DNA from 2 places in the Rothia endophytica genome. Region 2 is predicted to be linked to the other one. Evidence: riboswitches for the same ligand, from Rfam matches in the RefSeq annotation. Region 2 holds a riboswitch; the other holds the start of a gene.

Region 1 (3,652 bases), on a different contig from region 2:
TTTTCTGCCAAAACCTGTGCCTGGGCAATCAGCTCAGCTCGGCTGCTCGCCGCCGGTTTACCCACGAGGGCCGCCAGTTCGTCCACGTTTGGGGTCAGCACGGTGGCGCAGGTGAGCAGGTCAGCGGATACCGAGTCAGCTAGTGCCTGGCCCGAACTTGCCACCATCACAGGGTCAACGACCACAGAGATATTGGAGGGTAGGTTGCGTAGCCAGTTCACCACCACCGCAGCAGAGGCCTGGTCGGCGATCATCCCGACCTTGACCGCATCAATAATTACATCATCACTGACAGCCCGTAGCTGGGCTTCCAAAAAATCCGGGTCAGGGGTATGTACCTGCTGGACTCCACGGGTGTTCTGCACCACCAGAGAGGTTACTACCCCCATCCCGTAGCCACCGGCTGCAGCAATGGACTTCACATCAGCCTGTAAACCTGCGCCCCCCGTGGGATCGGTACCGGCAATAGAAAGGACACGAGCTATCATGCCATCAACTCCTTCAAAGAACGGGCAGCCTCGGCTGGATCAGTAGCCGCCATAATCGCAGATACCACGCAGCAACCTGCAACACCCGTCCTGCTGACCTCAGCGATGTTGCTGGTATTGAGCCCGCCAATGGCGACCGAACAAATACCTGATGCAGCGGCATCGGCCGCTAGCGCCTGCAAAGTATTCACGCCAAGCGCTGCCCCCGCATCCTTCTTGGTGTTGGTAGCGTAGACCGGCCCCATCCCGATAAGGTCGGGGCGAATGCTACCACTCAGTGCTGCCCGGAGCTCGGCGTGGGTTCCCACCGACAGCCCGATTCGGGGCCCAGCACCGAGTAATTCACGGGCGGTCTCCAGGGGCATGTCGCCCTGGCCGATGTGCACATCAAGGCTAAAGCGGGCAGCTACCTCCACCCGATCATTGACGATGAGGGGAACTTTTGCGGGTTCGGTGACGGAAAGAATTGACTCGACGAGGGCAGAGAAGGTTGTATCGTCGAGCTCTTTGTCGCGTACCTGGACGGTATTCACGCCACCGTCAATAGCTTCGGCAACCACTCCGGCTACCTTCTGCCACCCGCCAGCCATGCCAGAATCCGTGACCAGGTATAGGCCGTAGTTACCTTTCATTAGAGCACCTCGGTTTCACAGCTGGCGGTGCACCCTTCAGCAAGGTGAAGCCCATCGAGCCATGCCTCACGAAACGTTCCCGGACCTTTTGCAAGGGGGTGAGCGTATTCGGCAGCCGTAGCGAAGATGGCGTGAGCGGCGGCCGCGGCTTCGTGGGCGTCATCCCAGGCTGCCAAGTACGCAGCGACGACGGCACCCAGGGAGCAGCCTGTGCCGATTACTAAAGGCATGAAGGCACTGCCGCCGCTAACACGGGTGATTCGATGGGTGGAGACAATGATATCGGTGGCCCCTGAGAGGGCAACCACCCGGCCGGTTTCGCGAGCTAGGGCTATCGCCGCATCCAGGGCCGCTTCACCAGAATCGGTGGAGTCAACTCCTCGGCCTCCGGAGCGCTCTTGCTGGGTGAAAGCAGCGTGAAGGTTGAGAATTTCTGAGGGGTTGCCGCGAATAACGGTGGGTTTGGAGGTAAGTAACTCGACGGATAGTTCAGTACGAACCGTCAATCCGCCGACAGCTACCGGGTCAAGCACCCAGGGTGTACCGTGTGCAGTCGCTACTTTGACGGCGCTACGCATGGACTCCACATAGTAGGGGTCTGGATTGCCCATGTTAATGAGCAGGGCATCTGCCACTGCTGCGAATTGGCCTGATTCCTCGGGGTGGCTCACCATCGCGGGGGAGGCGCCCACTGCCAGAAGAACATTGGCTGAAATTTCCTGAACTACCGAGTTGGTCAGACAGTGCACCAGAGGGTTGCGAGCCCGGACAGTACGGTTAATGATCTCAATTGGCATGCTGGATGGAGTCATCACACATTCCCTTCGCTAATACTAACTAGAGCAGGTTCAACGGGTTCAATCTCAGCGCCAGAGACGGCGCACCCCGAGTGGTACTCACCATGGTAGCAGGTGAAATGTGCCCGTAGTTACATTGCTAGTTACGTTGCTCAGCGGATTAAAATGTTATTCAACCGAACCCGCTGAGTTATGCCTGTCATGGATGCTGGTATTTGACGCCCCCTATAAAATAGAGGTGTGAGCACTATCGATAGCACCCAGAGCCCGGCAGCCCCAATGCTGCGCACCATCGACCTGCGCGGCACCAGCCATTCCTATAAGGAGTTGCGCCAGATTGTTCCTCGCCAAACCAGTGACTATGTGGGCAACGCTCTCGCCACCGTCGAAGACATCATCGCCAGGGTACGCGCCGACGGCGCCCCCTACCTGCGCGAGCTCTCACAGCGTTTTGACGGCGTAACCCAGGGCGCCTTGCGCGTGCCCCAGTCCTCCATTGACGGTGCGGTTGCCGCCTTAGACCCTGCGGTGCGTGAGGGTCTTGAAATCGCCATCGCCCGCACCCGCGCCTTTGCGGCCGCCCAGCGTCCTGACGATAAAACTATCGAAGTAGCCCCCGGCGCTAAGCTCACCAACCGCTGGACGCCCGTACGCCGTGCTGGCGTCTACGTGCCCGGCGGTCTGGCCGTTTACCCCTCATCCGTCATCATGAACACTGTGCCCGCACAGGCGGCTGATGTTGGCTCCCTGGTGCTGTGCACCCCGCCCCAAAAAGAATTCGGCGGTCTGCCCCACCCCACCATCCTGGCGGCAGCCGGCCTCTTGGGGGTCACCGAGGTCTGGGCTATCGGCGGCGCCCAGGCGCTGGCCGCTATGGCCTACGGTATTGATGACGACGGTGAAACCCTAGAGCCGGTCGACACCATCACCGGCCCCGGTAACATCTTCGTCGCCATGGCAAAACGAGCTCTGCAGGGCGTGGTAGGCGTGGATGGCGAAGCCGGAACCACCGAAATCGCGGTCATTGCGGATGACACCGCCACCCCAGACTACGTAGCGGCTGACCTCATTTCCCAGGCTGAGCATGACCCTAACGCCGGGTCAATTTTGATTACCCACAGCTCGGCTCTAGCTAAGGCAGTCACCGAGGCCATCACCTCTCGCGCGGCTTCCACCAAACACGCCGAGCGTGTCGCCACCGCCCTGTCGGGCCCCCAGTCCGGCATTATTCTCACCAACTCACTGGATCAGTCCATTGCTGTGGCAGACGCCTATGCCGCTGAGCACCTTGAAATTCACACTGAGGACGCCGCGGCCGTCGCTGCCCGCGTCCGTAATGCTGGCGCTATTTTTATCGGCGGTTTTTCGCCTGTGCCTCTGGGGGATTACGCTGCTGGTTCTAACCACGTGCTTCCCACCGGTGGGTCGGCCGCATTTGCCTCAGGTTTGAATACCACCGTCTTCATGAAAGCGGTGCAGCTGATTGAGTACTCTGAAGAAGCTCTAGCAGAAATCGGTGACGCTATTGTCGCTGTCGCTGAAGACGAAGATTTGCCCGCCCATGGTGAGGCCATTACCGCACGCACGAAAGGCAACTAATGTACTGCCCCTTCTGCCGTCACACCGATTCCCGCGTTGTTGACTCCCGTACAACCGATGACGGCGGCGCTATCCGCCGCCGCCGCCAGTGCACCGAGTGCGGTAAACGTTTCACCACCGTAGAAACTACCGCCGT
Region 2 (3,652 bases):
GCTGCCGTTGGCACCTGTAATAGCCAGGTGTTCACCGGCAAGAACGCTCACAGAGTGCACATGCCCCACCGCAGGCAGATCCAGCGGGTAGGGCGCCGGGGGGCTATCTTTAAGCGCTCGTGCGCGGCGGCGAATATCTCGCTTCCGAGGCAAGAGTCGGGTGGTGACCAGATCTTTGCTCGTCAGCAGTTGCTCACCGGGTCTGGACGCCGGCTGCGGTAGTTGGGGGGTGAAGCCCGGCACCCATACCCCGGCGTCAATGAGTTCCTCTCTCGCCTCGCGGAAGACCTGATCGGGTGTGCCATCATGGGTAATCCCTTGAGCGCCCAAGATAATGACCCGATCCATATATTCGGCCCAGATACCCACCCGGTGCTCAATAACCACCAGGGTTGAACCAGTAGTAGCCTGTGCCGCGATGACGGCGTCCCTCACTTCAAGCACCCCGGCGGGGTCGAGATTGGCGGTGGGTTCATCCAGCAGGAGAGCTCCGGGTTGCATAGCAAGAATACCCGCTAAACCCAGGCGCTGTTTCTGGCCACCCGAAAGCTGGTCTGTAGGGTAATCCAGGGGCAGGTGGTCAAGACCCACTGCCGCTAGAGCGACGTCTACCCGCTGCCAAATTTCTTCCCGCACAACGCCTAGGTTTTCTGGCCCGAAGGCAACGTCATCACCCACCCGGGCTAACACAATGGAGCTTTCCGGGTCCTGCTGCATGAGCCCAGCCGGCACCTGCTCAGTCAGGGCATGTGCGCCACCCACCGTCAGCGAACCACTGGCAGATTGCCCGTCGGCGTCCTGAGCTACCCCGCCCATAGCGTGCAAGAGGGTTGTTTTACCGGCACCGGAGTGCCCCAGCAGCAAGACTTTCTGCCCCGCAGGGATCTCAAAGGTCAGATTATTGAAAGCAGGCTGGTCCCGGCCCGCGTAGTGCCAGCCGAAGTTCTCTGCCACGATGGCAGCACTCGACCGGGACCTTGATCGGAGACTAGACATTACCGGGCAGAAGAACCTCGGCGCGACCGGCCTGAAGCCAGGGAGTCCAACACACCGGTAGCTTCCAGCGCCCTCCCCAAAAGCCACATCAACAGACCCGCAATTACCAGACCAGATAGGGCACCGCTAGCTACATAGATCACCTGGTTAACCGCACTGAACTGGCCGGCATAGTAAATAATGACCTCGTTCAGCCCCATGGCAAAGCCGGACACCGCACCGGCCAACAGCATGACCGGCAGGTTCCAGGCACGGTAAAGAAAGATAGCAAAGACCAGCTCAGCAGCCGCGCCCTGAATTAAACCAGAAATAAGAATAGGCAGGCCAAAAGAGCCAGGCCCAATAAAAACAGAAATCAGGGCAGCCAACAGCTCACAGTACAGTGCCGCACCAGGCTTACGAATCAGGTAAGCCCCCAAAGTGCCCGCAATCAGCCAGCCACCACCAATCAGCGGTAGTAACTGCGGCGCAGTTGCCGCCAACAGTGTCTGGGTCACGGGGTAAACCCCCAAATTCCACAGAGCAAAAACTAACGAGCAAGCCACAGCAATCACCGAAGCAATCACAATCTCATTAACCCGCCACGCGGTAGAACGCTTTTCAGCCATAAAAATAACCTTCCTATACATGTAGGAAGGGGGGACCCAGGCACCGGGTGGCACCTGTTTCCGAGAACTCGACTCCCTATCGCAGGTACTAACCGGATCAGGTTCGAGGGTCTGCGCCTAGCGCACTCTCAGCGCCGATGGTGGCGCTCCCCTGTCGATACCCGCAACTATGCGAGCAGTTCAAGTGTAGAACTCCCCCAGTATAACCACTAGGGCGAGCCAACGAAAGCTTCCCTGTATCGATGCCTTGCTCTGGGTTACTTATAGTCAAGCGTAGCGGGGGCTTTCGTCCCGCCAGCTGACCCTCTGATGATTCGCGCTGAGCGCTCGCAATAATCTCTGGCAGCCCCGAATCCCCTGGAGGGAGGTAAACCCATCACCACGCTTCTACTGATTCTCGCCCAATAGGCGGCAGAGAGCACAGGCTACTGATAGTCTTGGTTCGGAACGGCGTTTCGCCCCCTATTTCACTGACTGAAAGGTCTGAACTATGAATCCTCTCATCAAGATTGCTGGCACTGCTGCTTCACTCGGCGGCGTTGCCCTGGCAAACAAGGTGCTCAGCGCAACCTGGACCAAAATCACCGGCAACCAGCCTCCCGAGAATAACCCCGATGAGGACGAGCGCTGGCGCGACATCATTCTCTGGTCGCTGATTACCGGTCTGGTAGGCACCATTATCAAAGTTGCGGTTACCCGCGCCCAGTACCAGCTTGAAGCTAAGTCCGGTGACAAGACCACCGATCAGGCTGAGATCTAAGAAATAGTTACCAGGAACGGCAGGCTTTAAGGCCTGCCGTTTTTGTATCTGTTTTCCATCTTTTCATGAAAGGGTAGCGATAATATATCCATCGCCTGCGCCCAAACCAACTAGCATGTGTCTATGACCTCACCTGTTTCAGCCGCTGATAACCACTCCACCCCAGCGCCGGCATCCAAAAAAATGATTGCCGCGTGGACGCTTTGGGACGTTGGAAACGCTAGCTTCAACGCCATCATGACGACCTTCGTGTTCGCGGTCTATCTAACCAGCTCTAGCTTTGGAGAAGAAGGGCACCCCGCAGCGGTTCTTTCGGTAGGTCTCACCATTGCCGGTGTATTCATCGCCCTGCTTGCCCCCATCTCGGGTCAGCGGGCGGACGCCTCGGGAAAACGAGGTCTGTGGCTGGGGGTCAATAGCGTGCTACTGGCGGTCATTATGGCCTTCTGCTTCTTCGTAGCGCCCTCCCCTGACTACCTCATCCTGGGTGTTGTTCTGCTGTCCCTAGGCAACCTGGTCAATGAATTTGCGGTGGTCAACTACAACGCGCTGCTACCCGCTATTTCAACCAAGCAGACCATCGGCAAGATTAGCGGAACAGGCTGGGCAGCAGGCTATTTCGGCGGTATTCTTGCCCTAGCAATCGTCCTGGTCGGTTTCGTTTCCCCGGGTATTCTGGGCATTCCCGAGGACGGTGCCTACAATCTGCGCGCCGTCGCGGTTTTCTCGGCCATCTGGGCTATTGCCTTCTCTTTGCCTCTCATGCTGGCAGTGCACAAAATCTCTCCCGCCCCCCGCAGTGTAGAGCCTCAGAAGAGCATCCTTGACTCCTATCGGGACCTCTTCGCCACCATCCGTCGTCTCTACCGCGAAGCTCCCACCACCCTCTACTTCCTACTTTCCTCAGCGGTCTTCCGTGACGGTCTTAACGGCATCTTTACTTTTGGCGGTATCCTGGCCGCGAACTCCTTTGGTTTCAGCACCAATCAGGTTATTGTCTTCGCCATCTTTGGCAATATCGTTGCCGGTGTGGGTGCACTGCTCGGCGGGCGTATGGACGACCGCTTTGGCCCCAAACGAGTCATCGTTTTCTCCCTGGTTGCCCTTATCGCGGCCGCTCTGCCTCTGCTCTTCTTCCCCAGTAGCACCATGTTCTGGATCTGCGGGCTTACCCTCTGCGCCTTCGTTGGTCCGGCACAATCCGCCGCACGTTCCTACCTGGGCAGGCTGGTTAATGAGGGCAACGAGGGCGAGCTCTACGGCCTTTACTCCACGACCGGAAGGGCCG

What was found. Region 2 has a riboswitch for thiamine pyrophosphate ahead of ABD982_RS10585 (ECF transporter S component). Riboswitches for the same ligand answer to the same signal wherever they lie in the genome.
Region 1: it holds a riboswitch for thiamine pyrophosphate, as region 2 does, so the genes downstream of both, thiM (hydroxyethylthiazole kinase) here and ABD982_RS10585 (ECF transporter S component) in region 2, are expected to answer to the same signal.

Annotation. Positions count from the first base shown of each region.
Region 1 is NZ_BAABKP010000001.1:1,445,720-1,449,371, reverse strand. It holds gene ABD982_RS06455 (bifunctional hydroxymethylpyrimidine kinase/phosphomethylpyrimidine kinase) at 1-488, opposite strand, end outside; gene thiE (thiamine phosphate synthase) at 485-1,120, opposite strand; gene thiM (hydroxyethylthiazole kinase) at 1,120-1,932, opposite strand; TPP riboswitch at 1,922-2,018, opposite strand; gene hisD (histidinol dehydrogenase) at 2,197-3,516, shown strand; gene nrdR (transcriptional regulator NrdR) at 3,516-3,652, shown strand, end outside.
Region 2 is NZ_BAABKP010000007.1:29,435-33,086, reverse strand. It holds gene ABD982_RS10590 (ABC transporter ATP-binding protein) at 1-954, opposite strand, end outside; gene ABD982_RS10585 (ECF transporter S component) at 996-1,604, opposite strand; TPP riboswitch at 1,661-1,767, opposite strand; gene ABD982_RS10580 (DUF4235 domain-containing protein) at 2,095-2,364, shown strand; gene ABD982_RS10575 (MFS transporter) at 2,488-3,652, shown strand, end outside.